Methanothermobacter thermautotrophicus str. Delta H: one gene and its partners. The protein of the gene in region 2 binds, or shares a complex with, the protein of the main gene of each other region. Links are inferred from orthologs where the notes say so. Each region holds a gene or a part of one and is shown on either strand. Other genes may lie near its edges.

Region 1 (2,808 bases), 250 kb from region 2 along the record:
TACAAGATCCCATCAGTGGTGGCTGTGAAGAAGGATGACCCATCATATGTTCTTGCAGTGGGTGAAGAGGCAAAGATGATGCTCGGAAGGACTCCTGAGGATATAATTGCAGTGAGACCCCTCAGGAAGGGTGTTATTGAGAGCGTGGCCCAGGCAGAAGCCCTCCTGGTCTATGCAATGGAGATGGGTGCCGGTGACTCTGATTCCATAGACAGGATAGTTATAGGCATACCCGGGGACGCATCGGAGGTTGAGAGGAACGCTGTTGAGGAGATAGGGAGGAAGGCCGGCGCCAACTATGTCCTGGTCATAAGTGAGGGTCTTGCAGCGGCCATAGGGGCAGGTCTTCCAATAGCCGAGGCATCAGGTACCATGGTAATTGACATCGGCGCCGGTTCAAGTGACATCGTGGTGATATCCCTGGGTGGAATAACCGATATCCAGACCATCAGAGTTGGTGGAGACGACATAGACAGCAACATAGTTGAACTCGTTAAGGAGAAATTCAATGTTGAGATAGGTATCCATGAAGCAGAAAAGGCAAAGATAGAGGTCGGGATGGTCAAATGTGATGAGGACCTTGAAAACCTCAAAACCGTGGTCATAGGAAAATGCATGGAAACCAACAAACCCAAAAAGGTCGAAATCGATTCAGAGATGGTTGCAGAGGCAGCGGAGCCAGTGGTGAATGGTATTGTTAAATCCATCGCAGAGGTCCTTGAGAGACTCTCACCGGAACTCATATCCGGGGTTTACAACAAGACAGTTGTTGTTGGTGGAACCTCACAGCTGAGGGGTTTGAAGGAGAGGATCTATGATGAGGTGGGCATCCCTGTTGAGATATCAGATGACCCCATGACAGTGGTGGCCAAGGGAGCCGCAATAGTTGCTGCAGAGCCAAGGGCCCTTGAACCAGAGGTAAGGCTCAAGGCCATGAAATAATCATTCTTTTTTTGATTTGAAGGGGCCTCCAGCAGATGAAGGTTCTTGGTATTGATGAGGCCGGGAGGGGACCGGTGATAGGCCCCCTGGTTGTGGCGGGTGTGATGATCCCTGAGAGGAAGTTCTCCATACTCCGCAAGATGGGTGTGAAGGACTCCAAGAAGCTCACACCCGAGAGGAGACGGTTCCTTGCAAGGAAGATAAGAAGAATCGCCAGGGTATTCACGGTTAAGATCTCGGCCTCTGACATTGACAGAATGCGTGAAAGGGGCTTCAACCTGAATGAGATAGAGAAGATAGCCATAAAGAGGATAATACCAGAGGCCCAGCCAGACCGTGTGATCATTGACTCGGTGGATGTTAAGCCAGAGAGGCTTGAGGAGGAGATCAGGTCACACTTCGGGGAAATTGAGGTCACTGCAGAGCACGGTGCAGATACAAGGTACTACCCTGTGGCCGCAGCATCCATAATAGCCAAGGTTGAAAGGGACCTTGAAATAGAGAGCATACAGAAGAAGAACAGGAAACTCGGGGATATTGGGTCCGGTTACCCCTCTGACCCACGTACCCGGGAATTTCTTGAATCATTCACCTATGATGAACTGCCAGACTTTGTCAGGAGGTCATGGGCAACCGTTCAGAAGAAGAAGCAGTGAATTAATGGAACACTAAAGATTTTGGTGACCTCAGCATTTCATGGCGATTAAGATCATGGTGTTCCTTTAACTGTGATTGAGACCATGATACTCTTTAACCGTGTAGCCGGATTAAAACCACTATTCTTAAATACCCATTGATTTTTAAATATCCACCAGGTGAGGCAGAAAAATGTTTCTCGATCCAGTTATCAACTTCTTTGGCACGGTACTTGAGATGTTCCGCAGCGGTGGTGTTATCACCTACCTCATAGCAGCAATCGGAATCTATGGATTCATCACAGCACTTGAGAAGATACACTACCTGAGGAAAATTTCACGTGTAAGTACGCCCCAGATAATAGGGGCCGTCAATGAGTCCATGGAGAAGGGAGGGGCCCTGGAGGCCCTCAGAGAGATAGGTCAGTACCAGAACCCGGTATCAAAGATAATATCAGAGGCCCTCAAGATAGGGTACCGGAACCGTTCAGAGGTGGAGGACGCCATGGAGCGAGTGTTCATCGTGGAGATGAGTAACATGACCCGGGGCCTCGGCACCCTGAGGACCATCATAGAGGTGGCCCCGATGCTGGGTCTGATAGGGACTGTTATAGGGATCTGGTACACCTTCAGGGCCCTTGGGGTTAACGCTGACCCTGCTGCAATGGCTGAGGGGATCTATGTGGCCCTGATAACAACCATCCTTGGACTTGCCGTCGCCATCATCCTGATGCCACTCTACTCCTACATAACAGGAAGAATCGATGATGAGATTGACAAGATTGAACTCATAAAGAAGATGACCAACTGGGGCTACGCCGTTATGAGGATAAGTGTTGAGGGGAATGTGGACGACGTTGTGAAGGCACTCATGGAATCTGATGGTGTGGTGAGTGTCCGGGTTGTTGATGAACCCGACGCCAACGTGGTTGTGGCGTTCAAGCCAAGCATGCTTGAGAAGAGCATAAACAATATTATAATTGAAAGGTGCGGTAAGAGTGCCGAGATCATTGAGAGTAAACTGAGACAGTGATAGGATGGCTCTTGACACAGAAAGGTACAGGAACAAGATCCACGGTAAGCCCAGATTCAACATGGTCCCATTCATTGATATACTCTTCACGATACTGATCTTCCTTGTTGTGACAGCAACATTCTCTGGAGGCGGAACTGGAGAGGCCTCTGGAAAACCTGAGATAAGTGAAAACACAGGACCCTCAGAGTACTACCT
Region 2 (3,057 bases):
GGGAGGCCCTCGAGGAGACAGGCCTTGATGTTGAAATCAAGGACCTCCTCGGGGTCTACTCCGACCCCCGGAGGGATCCCCGCGGGCACACCGTGAGCGTATGCTTCACCGCGAGGGTAGTGTCCGGTGAACCGGAGGCCGGTTCAGACGCTGCAGACATTGGAATATTCCACATCGAGGATATAGATGATCTTGAACTCGCATTTGACCACCGGAAGATTCTGGAGGATTTCAGGAGCAGATACCGGGAATAGATTGATGAGGAATGCACCCGTGTTCCACTAAAAAATCATTCTGCAGCATATCATGACCTTCAGTCACAATCAAAATTATTATAAATGTCCTTGTAGAAAAACTTTAGAAATCAAAAAGGTTTCAGTTTCTCTGACCAGGAGGAAGAAGATGGAGTTTTGTCCTAAGTGCGGAGCTGTAATGTTTCCATCCGAGGGAAAATTTAAGTGTCAGTGTGGCTATGAGAAGGATATCACAGATAAGCTCAAAGACAAGTACCGCGTCTCAGAGGAAGTTGAGGCAAAGGAGACCATAATATTCACAGGTGATGATGTAAATACCCTCCCAACAACGAGGGTTGAATGCCCGAAATGTGGTAACATGGAGGCCTTCTGGTGGCTGCAGCAGACAAGGAGGGCTGATGAATCAGAGACACGGTTCTTCAGATGTACCCGCTGCAAGCACACCTGGAGGGAATATGACTGAAAAATGGTGAGCAGATGTCTGATGAAGGCCCCGATGATGGTAAGAAAGGCAGGTATTCAGAAAGGCTCAGGGGTTTCCTTGCCCGGGTATGGGAGGAGTTACAGGAGGATGAATCAGAGCACGGCTTTCCGGTGACCCTCATAATGGAACACCGTGACGATATACTGAGGTACAGTGCAATGGTACTTGGTGTCATGCTTTTGCTGACAGGTATCGTCACCATAATGGGGTCATCTGACCGTGTTGTTGACAATGTGGTCTCAGGCGAGAACACGGTCATCGCAGCATTCCTCATCCTCACGGGTCTCCTGCTGGTGGGGGCCTTCATGGTCCATAGCATCATAGGGGGCACACCCCTTGAGGGGTTCTATAAACAGGTGAAGAAGGCTGAAAGAGGGGAAGAGAAAGAAGAAGAGGAATAGTATATAAATCATGACCCCAATATCTAGCTATATAGGATAAGGAGGACGAAAATGTTCAAGGCAGAATTGAATGACCCTAACATTTTAAGGACGAGCTTCGATGCCATATCATCCATCGTTGACGAGGTTCAGATACAGCTTAGCGCCGAAGGCCTGCGCCTGGACGCCCTTGACAGGTCCCACATCACATACGTGCACCTCGAACTGAAGGCCGAGCTTTTCGATGAGTACGTCTGTGATGAACCAGAGAGGATCAACGTGGACACAGAGGAACTCATGAAGGTCCTCAAGAGGGCAAAGGCAAATGACAGGGTCATACTCTCAACCGACGAGGGAAACCTGATAATCCAGTTTGAAGGGGAAGCAGTAAGGACATTCAAGATAAGGCTTATCGACATCGAATATGAAACCCCAAGTCCTCCTGAAATTGAGTATGAGAATGAGTTCGAGGTGCCATTCCAGCTCCTCAAGGACTCAATAGCTGACATAGACATATTCTCAGATAAGATAACCTTCCGTGTAGATGAGGACCGTTTCATAGCCTCAGCTGAGGGAGAATTTGGAGACGCCCAGATTGAATACCTCCACGGCGAAAGGATAGATAAACCTGCAAGGAGCATATACTCCCTTGATAAGATCAAGGAGATGCTCAAGGCAGACAAGTTCAGTGAGACAGCAATAATCAACCTGGGAGATGACATGCCCCTCAAACTGACCCTGAAGATGGCAAGCAAAGAGGGTGAACTCAGCTTCCTCCTTGCTCCAAGAATAGAGGCAGAGGAATAACTTAAAGGTGAGGAATGGGGTTGGACGAATTCTTTCAGAAACTGAGGAGGATTCAGAAAAAGGAGAGATCTGAAAGCGGCCTTGCAAGGGTGGGGGATGACTTCTATGAGAGGGTTCACAGTTACATAGAGGACCTCCTTGACGCCGTTGGCAATGACCCCTTCGCCAAGGAACACTACCTCATAAGGGACACCCAGAGGATAGCCACGGAGATCTGCGAGAGAAGGGAGCACAAGATAACTGATAGTGCCGTCATGAACGTCCAGAGGTCATACCACCTCTTCAATGGCAGGCCACAGTTCGACCTCCAGGATACAACCCCCCTCAACATGACACCAGAGGAGGAGGAGCTCTACTTTTCACTGGTAGAAACCCTGAGGGAATTCAGGGCGAGGATAATCCCCTCAATAGATGTTGAATCCGGTACCAGGGATTCAGGGGCGAAAGATGATGCCCCCAGGAAGGACGTTCTGGATGGCCCTGAACTTCTCGCTGACCCCTCAAAATCCGTAAAAACCGATAAAGGGGTTAAAGGGCGGGAGGAGGATATTGAAACGGTGCTGATATTTGAGGAGGTACCTGCCAGAATAATGGGTGTGGATGAAAAGGTATACGGTCCATTCCGGCCGCAGGACATAGTCACGCTCCCATCACTGAATGCAAACGTCTTCATAAATGCAAAGAAGGGTCGGAGGATAAGGTATTCATAGGCAGCAGGCTTTAAAATGGTTAGATTGCTCTCCTATTCTCTGAAGATCAGGTACTCTGCAATGAAACTGATGGATCAACACGGATTAGCAGTTTAAGGTTCAGTGAACCACCAGGTGGTGTCACATACAAAGGTATAAATAGAGATTTGAGATATACTAACCCAGTATAAAAAAGTTCAGTTATTTTAAAGGCTTACTTTTTCACTTACGAGGTGATTAGATATGAAGATTCCTAAGGAAAGAAGAACTTACTGTCCAAACTGTAGAAAACACACCGTTCACGAGGTACTGGAATCAAAGAGGAGAAAGGCCAGTGAACTTAAGTGGGGTCAGAGGCAGTTCAGACGTGTCACTGCCGGTTACAGGGGTTACCCACGTCCACTCCCATCAGGTAACAAACCCGTTAAGAAACTTGACCTCAG
Region 3 (2,925 bases), 310 kb from region 2 along the record:
TACGAGGACCTGAAAATCGCCGCAGAGGTTATAGGCGACAGGAGGGTCCATGAGGATGTGAGGTTCATAGTCTCGCCGGCATCAAGGGAGATCTACCTTAAGGCACTGGAGGATGGTATAATAGAGACCTTCATCAGGGCAGGGGCGATAGTCTGCAACCCTGGCTGCGGCCCGTGCCTGGGGGCCCATATGGGAGTCCTTGCCCCGGGGGAGGTCAGCATAGCAACAACCAACAGAAACTTCAGGGGAAGGATGGGTGACCCTGCATCCAGCGTCTACCTGGCCAACCCGGCAGTCGTCGCAGAATCCGCCATTGAAGGGGTAATAAGCGCCCCTCAACAGGAGGCAGGAAATGGATGTTAATGTCATGGAGGAGATTGAACGTATTGAGAGGCTCATAGGGAAACTCTCAAACACCCAGAAGATACTGCTCTCAACAGACGGCTCGGTAACAAGGATACTTGACGTTCTGCGGGGAACAGTGACCATAAGGACCCTGAAACAGGAATTCATACCCTGCAACCAGGAAATAGCAGATAAGCTCAACATCTCCATGGGAGACCCTGTGAACTACAGGGTTGTTGTCATAGGAAACAGGGAGCCCCTCATACATGCAGTATCATACATCCCCCTCTCAAGGCTCGACGATGGGTTCAGGGAGGATCTCATAAGGGCCGATGTACCCATAGGGAGGATCCTGAAGAAGCATAACATAGAGTCAAGGAGGGAGATAGAGGTCCTTGACATTGAGAACCCGGACCCCCAGCTGAGGGAGATCTTTGGGACAGACTCCCCGATGCTCACAAGGACCTACAATATCATCCATGAAGGTGAGGTTCTCATAAGGATAAAGGAGACCTTCCCCTTCGAATGGTTCAGGGAGGAGTTTTAGAGATTCACCGGGTGTTCATATGGGAGTTAAACTCAGGGATGTTGTATCACCCCGCAGGATACGCCTTGAGGACCTTAGGGGAAGAACGGTCGCAGTCGATGCAGCCAACACACTCTACCAGTTCCTATCAAGCATAAGGCAGAGGGATGGAACACCCCTCATGGATTCCAGGGGTAGAGTAACATCACACCTCAGCGGCATACTCTACAGGACGGCCGCGGTCATGGAGAGGGAGATAAGGGTCATATATGTCTTCGATGGAAGGTCCCACCACCTCAAGGGCGAGACCGTGAGCAGGAGGGCTGATATCCGGAAGAAATCTGAGGTTGAGTGGAAGAGGGCCCTTGAGGAGGGGGACATTGACAGGGCGAAAAAATATGCTGTAAGGTCCTCAAGGATGTCCTCAGAAATACTGGAGAGTTCAAAGAGGCTCCTGGAACTTCTGGGAATACCCTATGTACAGGCACCCGGTGAGGGGGAGGCTCAGGCATCATACATGGTTAAGATGGGCGATGCATGGGCCGTGGCATCCCAGGACTATGACTGTCTCCTCTTTGGCGCCCCAAGGGTTGTAAGGAACCTCACCCTCAGCGGAAAACTTGAGGACCCCGAGATCATTGAACTGGAGTCCACCCTCAGGGAACTCTCAATCAGCCACACACAGCTCGTGGATATGGCACTACTCGTCGGGACTGACTTCAATGAGGGTGTAAAGGGGATAGGCGCAAGGAGGGGACTCAAACTCATCAGGGAGAAGGGCGACATTTTCAAAGTCATCAGGGACCTTGAAGCTGACATAGGTGGCGACCCCCAGGTTCTCAGGAGGATCTTTCTGGAGCCAGAGGTTTCAGAGGACTATGAGATCAGGTGGAGAAAACCTGACGTGGAAGGTGTTATCGAGTTCCTGTGCACTGAACACGGCTTTTCAGAGGACCGTGTGAGGGCTGCACTTAAAAAATTTGAGGGTGCATCCTCCACCCAGAAGAGCCTGGAGGACTGGTTCTGAAAGCATTAATTTTTATGAAGCACCCCACTTCCTGACATCATCGAGGCCGGCTTCATCAAGGAATCCCCTTTTTCTGCAGAATTCAGTGAGCCGCCTGTAGGATGGGTGGGCTGAGAGTGTCCTGCTATCCCCTATTATTATGAGCTTGCGTCTGGCACGGGTGAGTGAAACGTTTAGACGCCTTAAATCCTTCAGAAACCCTATACTGCCATTCCGATTGCTTCTGACCATTGAGATTATTATAACATCCTTCTCACGTCCCTGGAATCCGTCAACACTGTTCACCTCAACATCTATCATGGATGAGATGAGGTCCACCTGGTCATCGTAGGGGGTTATTATACCGATCTCCTCAGGTTTAACACCCATCCTCATGAGTGAACGGGAGATTATAACTGCAAGGTCCGCTTCAAGGGGGTTCTGTATTGAGGTTGAACCCTTTAGCCTGCGCTCACAGCCATCCAGTCCTGAAGTGTCAATGAAGAGGACGGGGTCGGGATCTGCGAGTTTCTGGCAGATATCGGAGTCAGGGACATCCTCGATGATATCCCTGATGGATATATCCTCAAGGGATGGATGGGCCCTTATCCTCCCATCATAGAATTCACGGTTGGGGAACTCCATTATGGCCGGGTGCATGCGGTACTGGCAGTTCAGCATCCTGGATCTGCCCGGGTGGCGTTTGATAAGTTCTTCAAAGAGTGTCCTCTCAAGTTCGGATGCATCTCTGCTGAGTATTGTGGGTGGGAGCTGCCTGTGATCCCCTGCCAGTATGAATCTTGGGGCCCTTGCAAGGGGTATGAGTATGCTTGGTATTGTGGCCTGGGATGCTTCATCGACGATGGCGACATCGAACCTTAAGCCATCTATGTACTCGAGGGCTGCAGATGAGTTGGTTGAAAGGACAACCTGGCTCTCCCGGAGTATCCTGTCAGCGATTCTCATCTCTGCCTCCTGAAGCTTACTGTGGAGGTCATCTATCCTCTGGTTTGTCTCTATCCAGCGGGCCATTGAGATCATGACGTTG

What was found. The genes of interacting proteins can lie anywhere in the genome.
Region 1: the proteins of pcn (region 2) and rnhB are in contact, whole or in part, in a crystal structure (PDB 3P83), measured with the Archaeoglobus fulgidus proteins. The link is inferred for Methanothermobacter thermautotrophicus str. Delta H from one-to-one orthologs. Residues at the interface, in WP_010877842.1 of Archaeoglobus fulgidus: Val39, Ala42, Asn43, Val44, Ala45, Met46, Leu125, Asp168, Ser194, Asn218, Tyr219, Pro220, Ile237, Leu238, Ala239, Pro240, Arg241, Ile242, Glu243, Ser244; in WP_010878125.1 of Archaeoglobus fulgidus: Ala74, Ile178, Ala179, Ile183, Arg190, Ser195, Asn196, Leu197, Arg198, Gln199, Lys200, Thr201, Leu202, Asp203, Phe205.
Region 3: the proteins of pcn (region 2) and fen are in contact, whole or in part, in a crystal structure (PDB 1RXZ), measured with the Archaeoglobus fulgidus proteins. The link is inferred for Methanothermobacter thermautotrophicus str. Delta H from one-to-one orthologs. Residues at the interface, in WP_010877842.1 of Archaeoglobus fulgidus: Asn43, Val44, Ala45, Met46, Pro120, Arg121, Pro123, Leu125, Gln151, Met192, Ser194, Asn218, Tyr219, Pro220, Ile237, Leu238, Ala239, Pro240, Arg241, Ile242, Glu243, Ser244; in WP_010877775.1 of Archaeoglobus fulgidus: Lys326, Ser327, Thr328, Gln329, Ala330, Thr331, Leu332, Glu333, Arg334, Trp335, Phe336.

Annotation. Positions count from the first base shown.
Region 1 is NC_000916.1:934,412-937,219, reverse strand. Bases 54-2,787 are described here. They hold rnhB (ribonuclease HII), read left to right. Parts: upstream 54-977; coding sequence 978-1,598; downstream 1,599-2,787. Other genes in these bases: MTH_RS04830 (ExbD/TolR family protein), read left to right, coding at 2,615-2,787; MTH_RS04835 (MotA/TolQ/ExbB proton channel family protein), read left to right, coding at 1,771-2,610; MTH_RS04845 (rod shape-determining protein), read left to right, coding at 54-942. Also shown: more of MTH_RS04845, read left to right, coding at 1-53; more of MTH_RS04830, read left to right, coding at 2,788-2,808. UniProt on the Methanocaldococcus jannaschii protein: Endonuclease that specifically degrades the RNA of RNA-DNA hybrids.
Region 2 is NC_000916.1:1,184,565-1,187,621, reverse strand. The notes cover bases 75-3,057. They hold pcn (proliferating cell nuclear antigen (pcna)), read left to right. Parts: upstream 75-1,190; coding sequence 1,191-1,925; downstream 1,926-3,057. Other genes in these bases: MTH_RS06250 (50S ribosomal protein L44e), read left to right, coding at 2,858-3,057; MTH_RS06255 (hypothetical protein), read left to right, coding at 1,946-2,635; MTH_RS06265 (hypothetical protein), read left to right, coding at 732-1,139; MTH_RS06270 (transcription factor S), read left to right, coding at 403-717; MTH_RS06275 (NUDIX domain-containing protein), read left to right, coding at 75-254. In the rest of the region: more of MTH_RS06275, read left to right, coding at 1-74.
Region 3 is NC_000916.1:1,496,639-1,499,563, forward strand. The notes cover bases 54-2,904. They hold fen (flap endonuclease-1), read left to right. Parts: upstream 54-911; coding sequence 912-1,898; downstream 1,899-2,904. Other genes in these bases: hacA (homoaconitase large subunit), read left to right, coding at 54-363; MTH_RS07820 (chorismate pyruvate-lyase family protein), read left to right, coding at 353-892; MTH_RS07830 (IGHMBP2 family helicase), read right to left, coding at 1,911-2,904. In the rest of the region: more of hacA, read left to right, coding at 1-53; more of MTH_RS07830, read right to left, coding at 2,905-2,925. UniProt on the Methanocaldococcus jannaschii protein: Structure-specific nuclease with 5'-flap endonuclease and 5'-3' exonuclease activities involved in DNA replication and repair.